2 regions of the Vibrio paucivorans genome follow, and region 2 is predicted to be linked to the other one. Evidence: riboswitches for the same ligand, from Rfam matches in the RefSeq annotation. Region 2 holds a riboswitch; the other holds the start of a gene.
The links. Region 2 has a riboswitch for cyclic di-GMP ahead of gbpA (N-acetylglucosamine-binding protein GbpA). Riboswitches for the same ligand answer to the same signal wherever they lie in the genome.
Positions count from the first base shown of each region.

Region 1 (6,009 bases), 820 kb from region 2:
ACCCGCGCAGCGATTACCTTATTAAGTGCCACATATACTTTTTCCGCCCAATCGACATCGTTTACTGATCCTATCGACGGTATGTTTGACATGGGCGAATACTTGGCAGAAAACGCTTATGGTTTCTTACCTGTCCCAATACTGATTACCGAGCCTGCTGTTGGATTAGGTGGCGGCTTTGCTGGCGTGTTCTTGCATGAATCTGAACAAGAGAAAGAACACCGTAAGAAGCTGGCGATGGAATCATTAGATGGCGGAGCCAGATTGATACCACCTGCGGTCACTGTGGCAGGCGGTGCAGCGACTGAAAATGGTACTTGGTTTGCAATCTTGGGCCATCGACGTACATGGAATAAGGATTCGATCCGTTACATGGGTGGGATTGGGTATGGTAATGCATTTATCGATATATACTCCGATCTTGGTGGGTTATTGCCGCAAGACAAACCTCTCAGTTTTGAAAGTGACAATAAAGGTTATGGTGGTATCCAGAAACTGCAGTTTAGAGTAGGGGATTCGCCGCTATTTTTAGGTGTGTCTCAGTTTTGGATCCGTTCTGAAGTAACCTCTAGCAATCAAATCATAAACAAGATTTTAGAACTGACTGTTGGTACAGAAACCACCGCTTCGGGTTTAGGCTTTGTCGCTGAGTACGACACTAAGAACAGTTTCTTTTTCCCTACCGATGGCTATTCAATTAATGCCGAGTATTTGTGGTTCAGAGATGCTATAGGCTCTGACAATGATTACGAAACCTTCGCGTTAGACGGACAAGCATTCTTCCCACTTTCTGAACATTGGACACTTGGTTTTGCCGGTAATTACGCCTCGCTGACGACTGAGGAGCTTAGCCTCCCGCCTTTAGCTCGCCCCTACGTAAAGCTAAGAGGTATCGCTGCGTATCGTTATCAAGATAATTATGTCGCTTCAGTTCAATCACAACTGATGTGGCACTTGACCCCACGCTGGACACTATCGGGCTTCGCTGGAAGTGGTTCAGCAAGTATAGATTTCGATGGCTTGTATGAAGATTCTGAGTTTGCTTATGGTGCAGGCTTTCGTTATTTAATTGCCCGTCGTTATGGCATCCATATGGGGATGGATTTTGCTTTCAGTGAGGATGAAAACGCGTTTTACTTCAATGTAGGTTCGGGCTTCTAATACTATTCAGCTTCTAAATGAGAAAGGCCATGACTCTGTCATGGCCTTTTTTTATGCCTTCAATACGCTTGGTTATTTCTGACCCCAAACATCACTTACCCATCCTCCTGCATGTTCGTCAAAGTGGCTCCCATTGAATCGGTGGTTTCTTTCCGCGTGTTCTTCGCAGTTTGGTTTCTCGTCAAGGAGGTGCTGAATGTAGTTGGCCATTGGGTCATTGGACATCTGCCGTTCTCTTCGAGTCGCGACTTCTCTAATTAGTTGTAATCGATATGATGCGCTAGCTCTTTTCATGCTCAATGACCTCCTAGTTAAGATACTTAATAGAAAAATTTAGGATCCAGATCACAAAGCGTCAAATGGATTTCGGGACTAATTTTGGCTGCTTTTTACCAAATAAATTGATGCGAAATAAAAAGGCTTTAAGCTTCAATCGTTAACGATTTTTTTAAGCGAAAAGTTTTCTCAAAAATAATCGAAATGGATAGAAAAAAGCCGCCTTATAGGCGGCTTAGTGAGGCATTATATTTCTAGAGATTACTTATCTAGGAATTTTAGGAACTGCTCAGAGAACTGCCAAGACTCGGTTTGGAATGGTACTCCGTCTTTAGAGCTAGAACAGGTTGCTGAGGCCCATTCATCCATGCATGAGTGATCTCGGTTGATAGACCAGAAAGAAAGGTATCTCAGGTTCTTCTCTTTAGACCATGTCGCTAGGCGCTCTGCTTGCTCAAGAGAAATAGAATCAACACGCTGATCGTTCAGGCCTTGCATTGGGATCATGCCAAGTTTTTGGTACAACTCTTCATCGCTAAGCTCAGGGTAAAGCGGTGCCATTAAGGTTTTCAAGTATTCCACGGTCAGAATAGAAAGCTCTGCGGTGTCATCGACATAGTTCTCATGATACCAAGGGCCGAAACTCATGGTCATTGGGTTTACACTGTCGATCTCTAAGCCAGCTTCTACTGCAGGTACTACAACTTCATTGAATCCGCGTACGATGTCTGGCGCAGCAGCGAGAGTAAAGCTCACTTTTAACTGAGGATATTCAGCTTGCAAGCGAACCAGTGCGCCAATCATGCGCTCCATTGCTTCAGCATCGTTCTCACGTCCCATCTCAACGTCGAAGTCTAGGTGATAAACCTGATAGGTATCGATGACTTTCTTGTATTCGGCGTAGAGTAGATCTTCGCTACTACATGCTTGTGACAAGTAACGACCGTTCGCACCGCCGAATGAGATAAGTACGTCACCACCTTCGGCGCGCAAATCATCGATCTGTTTCTTACCCCATTGCTCCGAGACTTTCATCTCTGGCTGTCCACCCCATAACGCTTCACATACTTCGGGATCCCACTCACTGCCTAGAATAAACGCCAGCGTAAAGAGTTTGTTTCCAGATTGCTGAGAAAGGTCGACTAAGCTTTCCATTCCACCGTTGGTCCAATCCGCATTGATGTTGGTGTCTTTGTATGGCGCGAGAATGTTCGCATGACCACCCGAAAGTTCAGTAAATGATAGGGTAAGTGTCCCGGCTTCGCTGACAACCGCAGAAGTCGTTGTAAGCATGTATTCTTTGCCATCAACTTCAACAACGGGTGTTGAGACCGCATAAGTTCCTGGTCTTAGCATATCGTAACGTTGAGCATCACCCGTTGAAGTGACGTGCTGATACATATCGCCTTCACTGTGTACAAGCGTTACCGAAGTTGATTGATTCTCTGGCAGACCTTGAAGCTCTACATAAGTCTCAAAGAAATGAGTGGTATCTACAGCTTGAGTAGACTCAGTGACCTCTGGAGACGTTTCTTGATCTTTATTTGCTACGAATTGGTAATCTGCCTGACCATCCATTAGCAACTGGTGAAGCGTATTGTTGAGTCGGTAGCCTTCAAGGTTGGCTTGGTATCGTGTCGCATCGGTAAGGCTAGTGACTGCGGTTTGTTGACCATATAGGGCTTGATAGAAGCTTTGGTCGCCTGTATCTAGCTCTGTTATTGTTAGCGTAGTGCTTTCCACGATATCACTCGTAGGTAAAGTGACACTAAAGCTTGCAGGGTATATTGCCTCACCATAACCCCAAGTTAACTGGGCTTCGTTGCCTTCTTCAGTTAGGGTTTGATCTTGGCTTGCAGGATCTGCTGGGTATGCGCCAACTGGGTTCACATCGAGAGTGTAGTCACCATAAGTTAACGAATCGAGCGTCGTAGAAGTTTGCCAGTCGAGCGATACTGATTGCTGGTAGCCATTAGGGCCAGATAGTGTGGCAGTTGCTTGCTGGTTTGCAACGTCACTACCCGGGGCCGCTGGGGCGGTGAGTGTAATCACGCCGTCGCCCGTTTCAACGCCATCTAAATAGACTTTCACATCAGAGATGGTCTCTGGTGTAGCGTTCATGCCTAAGCCAAATTGTAGTGAGATCGCACTCCCCACAGGAAGCATACTGTTGATCCAGCTTTCATCTGCGTACGTTGTTGTTACTTGGATTAAGAACTGGCCATCATCAGTTTGCGTGGAGCTAACCGCGATGTTACTTGGGTAGCTTATCCCTGCAAAATTTCCCCATACCGATGTAACGTCGAGTGGTGATACGAACGTCATTACCATGCCGTCGATATCAACTTCTTGCGCAAGAGTATTGGTCATTTTGATCGACATGTTTGACCAAGTCGCCGACGCACTATCGACAATGACTTCAGTTTGAACGGGTGCAGGTTGAGGTGCCTGCGTTTTCGCGTGTTGGATAACAATAAGTTCATTGGAATGAACCATGGCAGGGAAATAGGCGCTGGTAAGCGCCAGTGCGGTACTCACCGCAAGTAAACATGTTTGCTTTTTCATTGTTTTTACCTTCGTTTATAAGAAAACGAGCAGTAAGTGCAACAATATTTGGTTAACGATAAACCAGATATTTGTGGTAGCTCCGCTACCTTAGACTGAGTCCTTAGGCCGGAAGCTTTGCGTCCTTGTCTTTCGAAAAGTTTGCCGTTGACACAAACAACCCAGACGTATCTTTGTATAGTTTTTGTCGATTTTAAAATTTGGAAAGTTGATAGTGTGAATATCATTCAAGAATTCAATCTATTGATAATTTGTTCAATATATCAATATGTTACATCATGAATGTCGTTGGGTTTTGGTATTTGTTATCGATATGTTTCACGGGGAGGTTAGCTCGGAGCGTGGGCAAATAATATCAGCAAGATTGATACATTTAGGGGAGGTTATTCAGTGGACGATGTCAATGCCTCTACAGCAGATTCTATGTACCATTTCTTGTATTCATTATCGCACCAGCGTTTGTTCAACCGGCGTTTATTGAACTCTGCACCAATGGCTACTTTGGTTTGTGTTGTTGGGCGTTTGTAGTACAAAGTTTCACACAATTGCATATTGGTCATGTTTTGCGGATAGGCGGTGACTGGGCTACCTCGCATACCCAGTTGGCTTGCTTGTTGATTAGAACAACCAGAGAGCAAGATAGCACCAAGGGCGAGAAGACCGATACGAAACATGTTTACCTACTTAAGTTATTGTCTTTACTTTGGTTTAGCCCTATCAGTGTGTAGCGGCCACTGATGGCAAGAGCGTTGAACCACCATAGCAATTGTGGTGTAAGTTGGTCAAAACTAATCGAAAAAACCACAGCTGAGCTGGTGTTAAAGGTAAATGTATCCCGTGCTGAGGAGCGAAATGATAGTCACAGCTTTTGTTGCTAGTGGTATCTATTTGTTTCGCGATTAACTAAACTTAGGGGATGCCCTAATTAAAGTTCAATGAGTTTGGGCCGAAGTAGAAGTATCAAAGGATTGAGGTTGTTAATACATGAGTGAAGCATCATTTGCCCAGAAGCGCCAATATTATCGCTTAAAGTACCCTAAGCGCGCTCGACCTGTGGTGCGAGTTCAGGGTGACTTATACCATGTGAGTGAAGTTTCCGAAAAAGGTATACGTGTTGTTGTTAATCAGTCGTCATCTTTTCATCAAGGGTTCCAATTAAGAGGAATACTGGATTTACACGATGAAAGCCAGGTACAAATTGAAGGGGCGATATTGCGTTTAGACAACAATGAAATCATTGTGCAATTGACTCGAGGTCCGAGCTTCAAAGATATGGTTCAGGAGCAACGACATATCCGCAACAAGTATCCGACTTACTTCGCTAAGCTGCGCGAATACGCTGCATAGAAAAACCGCCGAATAGGCGGTTTTTTTGATTTTTGTGTTTGGCTGAATTTACGTTTACCACATTAAGTCGTCAGGAACGACGAAATCTGCATACGGGTCGTCTTCTGGTGCGATCTCTTCTTCAGTCGTTTTGGTTTCAATGATGGTTTCGTCATCACGCATTGCGATTTTCTTTGCAACGGAGCCTGGGATAACGACATAAGACTCACCATAACGCGCAATCGCTAAAATACCTTTTGCCAGCTGGTCTTGTACCAAAGATTCTACGTAGATCGACTTTACGAATTTGCCGTCTGTGAAGTTGTATTTGATATCACCGTCTTTCAGATCGATTTTGTTCATGTCGATAAGCTGTTTCACTTGAGCACGAATCTCTTTCGACAGCTTTTCTTGGTTGCGCTGTTCGTTCAGCGCTTTATCGCGTTCTTGTTGAGCCTGTTTATTCGCTTCAACGGCTGCTTTCGCTTCGCGAGCTTGGACGCGAGATTTCTTAGAGCCTTTTTTTGCCTTTTTCAGCTTCTTTTCGTTCACTAAGCCTGCTTTTAGCATTTGCTCTTGTAGAGTTAGTTTTGCCATGGTCGATCCAATTCAGTCATTTGCGCGACATTTTAGCGCCTCGCTACACGCAAAGAAAGGGTACGTCTTCAAGAATCTGGAGCG
Region 1 covers NZ_CM133230.1:1,950,468-1,956,476, reverse strand. The annotation lists gene ACXABW_RS08935 (BamA/TamA family outer membrane protein) at 1-1,161, shown strand, start outside; gene ACXABW_RS08930 (hypothetical protein) at 1,234-1,455, opposite strand; gene ACXABW_RS08925 (hypothetical protein) at 1,699-4,002, opposite strand; cyclic di-GMP riboswitch class I at 4,075-4,158, opposite strand; gene ACXABW_RS08920 (hypothetical protein) at 4,386-4,676, opposite strand; gene ACXABW_RS08915 (PilZ domain-containing protein) at 4,987-5,349, shown strand; gene ACXABW_RS08910 (DUF2058 domain-containing protein) at 5,404-5,925, opposite strand; gene ACXABW_RS08905 (ATP-binding protein) at 5,994-6,009, opposite strand, start outside.
Region 1: another riboswitch for cyclic di-GMP. It lies ahead of ACXABW_RS08925 (hypothetical protein); the one in region 2 lies ahead of gbpA (N-acetylglucosamine-binding protein GbpA).

Region 2 (6,009 bases):
TCTTCGATTTCGGCAGACAGCAACTGGGTCCGTAAATCTAGGTTTTGCTCGAGCTTAGCACGCGCAGGCGGCTCTACCACGTAATAGCTTACGGTGCCTATCGTCGCGATAAAGAAACACAAATACACTCCTAGGGCGAGTATGCTTTTGCGTTTTAATGAGGAGCGTATTTCCATATAACCACTTGAAATTTTTCCGTTTGTTAAAAATTATAGTGAATAATCTACTACATCAAGTCTTTTTCGTACGTGTCCGCCTTGTTACTATAGTGCCAAATTCAATAATCACCGATGGATTCCACTTTGACATTACAAGAAATCTTAGCGCTGCCAGAGTTAGAAGGTAAGCTACTTAACCAAGCGAGAACTCAAGGTTTTGTAACCGCGATGGCTGCTGCTCCTAACGTTTTAACCCCACACGAATGGCTACCTTACCTATGGGGCGGTGAAGAAGTGGCACCGTTTTCCGATGGCGAACAGCTTGAATGCTACATCGAACATATTATTGAAATGTGGAACGCATACCGCCCAGCACTTTTTGATGGTTCTTGGGTGTGGCCAGAAGGTTGCGAACTCGATGAAGAAGAGATCGTAACGGAAAGTGCCCGTGACTTCTGTGAAGGTGTACTACAGGGCTGGCAGTTAGCACGTGACGACTGGGAAACCATCATGCCAGAAGAAAGTGAAGATAACGCGCTATTAGGTGGCGTGCTGCTTTCTCTGAGTATGCTTTATGATCCAGAGACATCTATTGCAGCATTGCAAGAGCAAGGGGTTGAAGGCCTCGATCAGTTCGAAGAGATCTTCAATGCAATCCCTGTGATGCTATGCGGCTTAACTCAACGTGGTTCTACGTTGGTCGAGCAGCAATAACACGTCAAGATATAAATAAAAAGCCCTCACTACTGAGGGCTTTTTAGTTTGCTCCAATCGAACGCTTCTATACGCTCGTCCGCAATGTAGAATAGCTTCGCGCCTGCTGGTACAGCTTGGCTGAGATCGGGGTTGAGTTCTATTCCTTTACCAAGGTCAATAGCAATAAGCGTTGCATCATGGGCTGATTTCATGAACATGAACACCGACTCAATCCGTGTCTCGTTGGCATCTTGCGGGTACACTGTTGAATATTGAGTCATGCCTCTGGTCGAGGCTAAAAGCTCTTGGTGAAGCACGCTAGAGCCAGGATCAACCGCAGCTTTTGCCAGCATTTCAGCTCCTACAGCCGGAATACATTCCGCGTTAGGACAATGTTGGCTCAACAATGAACTCAACGCTTCATCTTTGAAATACGCCAACAAATGCGCATTAGGATTGCGGTTAGAAGAATAAAGCGCTGCAGAAAGCGTTACATCGTCTTCTAAGTTGTCGACAATTATGCAGCTGGCCTTCTCAATATTGACCTTGTCCATCTCCTGCCCGTCGGTGTAGCTATTTACACGCACAAAGCCTATCTCGCCCGGCAATGGGTTCTCAATATCAGAGCGGCTGCACAGGGTAATTGGTCGTTTCCCCGCTTCCTCATGTTGCAACATCCGTATCAAGTGCATGGTACGTTGCCCGTTCCAGCCCAATAGCAATATGTGGTTCTCCACGCGCATTCTCCGTTTTCCTAAAATTCCTGCTCGCCAGTATTCAATCACTCCGCCAGCTATGCGTCCGAGTACAGCGGCAAACAAGCTTAATCCACCAGGGATAACAAACAGTGTCACTGCCCACTTTCCAGCATCGGAGACTGGTGAATAGTCGCCGTATCCAACTGTTGAAGCTGTCACCATCAAGTAATAGAAGAACAATGATACGTTGTCGGTAAGCTCATGTTCCCCCGCGCGTTCCAGCAGGCCCCATGAGATAAAAATGTAGGCCAGCGTGAGCAATACAAGATTTCGGTTGTTGATCTTGAATAAGCTTGTTCGCATCCATTTCTTAAGATAAAGCCATAGAGTCATCGTTTACCTAATTCCATTTACTTCTAGAACTCTTTCTATACATAGATATATCAGATAATTAGAACCTCGTCATGACTCACTCCTCATGTAATGCGACTTTTCTGCGCACGGGGAAGATTTAGTAGGAGTAATCATCACATTCAAAAGCCCCACACATACAAAAAAGCCTCACATCTGTGAGGCTTTATTGAGCGTAGTTTGATTAGTTCACTTTAGTCCAAGCCATTTCCCAGTGGGAACCAGTGCCCGGCTCATACTGAGTAGCCGTTGGAGACCACTGTTTACAATAGCCAGACTCTGGGAAAGGTTTACATTGGTATACTCGTCCATCGCTAGCCAGAACCTTAGTACCATCAGTGTAACTCTCTAAACCTTGTGGGAATACAAAGTCATAATCATCCGATGGCGGAGGCGTTACGTCTTCGTCAACTAAGTGGAAATCTTGCGTTTGCTGATCAACAAGGTTGCCACCCGCGTCTTTCACACGGCTAACTAACATATGATGACCCGGCTCAGATTTGCTGAGTTCCAGAACAACATCTTCACTTGCACCGTTTTTAATGTCGCCAGTCCAGCTTGCTAGTGGCTCTTGATGGTGGTTGTAAACCGTCAGCTCAGCGTTAATATCACCTTCAGCCGTTAAGGTAAGATCCAGAGTAGTTGGCTCGCTAGAGATAACATACTCTTCAGCTAAGCCTTCGACCGCAAGATCGTAATCCGGCTCAGGATTTAAGATGTCATATCCAATTTCGACACTCTCTAATCCACTGCCTGATTTCAGGTAGACAGGGTTAGTACCAAATACAGGAGTAAAGCTACCCTCTGAGTACTGGCCTGCTTGCAGCTTAGTTTGCTCTTGGTTGATCTTAGTTGCTAATGCGTAAGACCAGTTTTTCGCTTTACCCAATGTTTCGTTGGTGATCTCTAGCTCTGTACGGTAGCTGTCATTTTCGCCCACTTGGTCAAATACACGAGTGTATACAGTGTCACCGACGCTAAGATCCATAGTCGGGTTGATCTGACCACCTTGGCTCCAATCAGGAATTTCCGGATCATCACCATCGAATCTTACGTCAATGACGTTGTAAAATGCGGCAGCAGTATCGCCCACATCCCATACCGCAAGAATCACTTGATAGCCTTCGCGCTCTGGCACATTACATTGGTGACTAACCTGCATCGGTGGCTGAGTCATATTTCCATCAACAACACAAAATGGTGTTAGATCAAACGAATCGCGCGAAAGCGCTGCGTTTGGATTCCAGTCTGGCTTAGTAATGTAGTATTTCCAATCACGAGTAACGTGGTTAGCCGTGAACGTCCATTCAAAAGTCTGGACTCCAGACTGAATAGGACGTTTAACCCAACGGTCTGCTGTTTGTTCATCAAGTGCTACTGCTAAACTCGTTTCTGCACTTGCGATTTTCCCATCTCGAGGGCCGGCTTCAGGGAAGCCTTCAGGCCCTTCAACACTCTGTGGTTCATACTGGATCGCACCACAATCAGTGTTTTGTTCTTTAGTGTCTGGCGCTGGAAACTTACATAACGCAGCACGGCCAGCAGCCACCCCGCCATTCACCTCTGATACGTAGCCGTGAGCAAACGCACCTGAGCTTAAGCTCGCAAGAGCCAACGCTAATATTGATTTATTTGGTAATGATTTCATCACATGTCCTCTAAATTGGCTGACAAATTAATGCCCCACCTCGGCGCATGCTGATCACTTAGATACAGCTCATCTTCTCCATGTATAAAAACATAAGAGTCGATAAATCTAAGTGGCAACCCCGCTATCATAGGCATTGGTAACCCAGTGCCGACAGACCGGAAGCTTTGCGTCCCACCCTTTCGAATGGTTTGCCGAAATGTGATTGAGCGAACGGAATTTAGCGCAATAACATGCGTATGGAAAAGACATCAATTCACTGATGGAATCATTATCCCAAATTGATATTTAACCGATAAATTGTATCGCCAAATTAGTATAAATAAGCTATGTAAGTATATGTTTTAATTAGTAATAATCGCCAATTTAATTCATAAATTAAATACAACAAGCAATAAGGATATCAGCGGTGAATCTAATGAGTATTAGTCCAGCATAGAAGTAGCGCTCACTAGACGTAAAAAAGCCAGTCATAAGACTGGCTTTCGTTATTTGAACTTGATCAGAAGTGTTAAGCGTTACCTTTCACCTGCAAGTTTAACTGCTCTGCAAAATCAAGCATGCGGTTAAGCGGAATAAGGGATTTAACACGTAGCTCATCATCGACGAAAATTTCGTGCTCTTCACCACCATCACGTAGCGCTTGCTCAATCGCTTTCAAGCCATTCATTGCCATCCAAGGGCAGTGAGCACAACTACGACATGTTGCACCCGCTCCGGCCGTTGGCGCTTCAATGAGCTCTTTCTCTGGCACCAATTGCTGCATCTTAAAGAAGATACCTTTGTCAGTTGCCACAATCATTTTCTGTTGCGGTAACTCTTTCGCTGCTTTAATAAGCTGGCTAGTAGAGCCAACCGCATCAGCCAAAGCAACGACACTTTCTGGTGATTCTGGGTGAACCAAAATTGCTGCTTCTGGGTATAAGCCTTTCATCTTACGCAATGCGTCAGCAGAGAACTCATCATGAACCACACACTCACCTTGCCAAAGAAGCATATCTGCGCCAGTTTGGTTAGCTATGTAAGAACCTAGGTGACGGTCTGGCCCCCAGATGATTGGTTTATCTTCGGCGTCTAAGTGCTCTACGATTTCTAGTGCGATACTGGAGGTTACCACCCAATCTGCGCGCGCTTTTACCGCAGCAGATGTATTGGCGTAAACAACGACAGTATGGTCGGGGTGAGCATCGCAGAACTCAGTGAACTTGTCTGCAGGACAACCTAAGTCTAGAGAACACTCAGCTTCCAGCGTAGGCATCAAAATGCGTTTTTCTGGCGTTAGAATCTTAGCGGATTCACCCATAAAGCGAACGCCCGCAATCACCAATGTGCTCGCCGAGTGGCGGTTACCGAACTTAGCCATCTCAAGTGAATCACCAACAAAGCCGCCGGTTTCTTCTGCGAGTGCCTGAATTTCAGGATCGGTGTAGTAGTGTGCGATCAAAACCGCGTCTTTTTCTTCCAACAGAACCTTAATCTTCGCGATATACGCTTGTTTTTGTTCGTCTGTCAGCGGGACTGGTTTTGGTGGGAAAGGGTAAACTGTATCAATTGTATCTAGTATGTGGCTCATTGCTCTTGCTCTACGCAACTTCCAGTAATCCGAGTATTGTAACCCCTCTTAGCTAATAAGATCAAAGTAGATTCAGGTTAGCTTGGGAAAAGGAAAGTTCACGCTGCAACCTATAGCGTATAACAGAAAGACATTTAGCTAATAACGAAGCAAAAGAGGCGGCATTACCAATTTGGTAAAGCCGCCTCTTTAAGTTGAAATAGCCGAGTTACTTGCTCAGCCTTTGCTTAGCAACATTGGCAGAAGCACTACCTGGATACTCGTCGATCGCTTGCTGGTAGTATTTCTTAGAAGCTTCAGCATTGTTGTTTCGCTCTGCGATGTCGCCAAGCTTAACTAGAGAATCCGCTCGTTTGTTTGAGTCTTTGTAAGTAATAACCGCTGCAAAACTCTTCACCGCTTCTTTATCTTGCTTCTTAGCAAAATAAAGTTGCCCTAACCAGTAGTGAGCATTAGGCGCGAAGCTTGAGTCTGGGTAATCTTTTTGAAACTGCTCTAATGCGACGATCGCACCTGAGTAGTCTTTCTGTTTTAGAATCATATCAACAGCATTCTGATAAGCCGTTTGCTCATCAATATTGCTACTGAACGTCCCTTTCGGCTCATCTGTTTTGGAGTCGACTGGTACTACTTTCGCCGCGTTTTTCATTTCGCCACGAATTTTATCGAGTTCGATAAATAGCTCGCGTTGACGTTGCAACATTTGCTGCATGTCGTAGCTATTTTTTTCTAATTGACCGCGTAGTTCGCTGATCTCAAGAGACATATCATCGATCTGTTGTTGCATTTGCAACTGAACTTGATTGCGATTGGCAAGCAAGCGCT
Region 2 covers NZ_CM133230.1:1,126,575-1,132,583, reverse strand. The annotation lists gene ACXABW_RS05385 (ATP-binding protein) at 1-176, opposite strand, end outside; gene ACXABW_RS05380 (UPF0149 family protein) at 303-872, shown strand; gene ACXABW_RS05375 (potassium channel family protein) at 902-1,945, opposite strand; gene gbpA (N-acetylglucosamine-binding protein GbpA) at 2,148-3,611, opposite strand; cyclic di-GMP riboswitch class I at 3,723-3,817, opposite strand; gene nadA (quinolinate synthase NadA) at 4,123-5,184, opposite strand; gene ybgF (tol-pal system protein YbgF) at 5,393-6,009, opposite strand, start outside.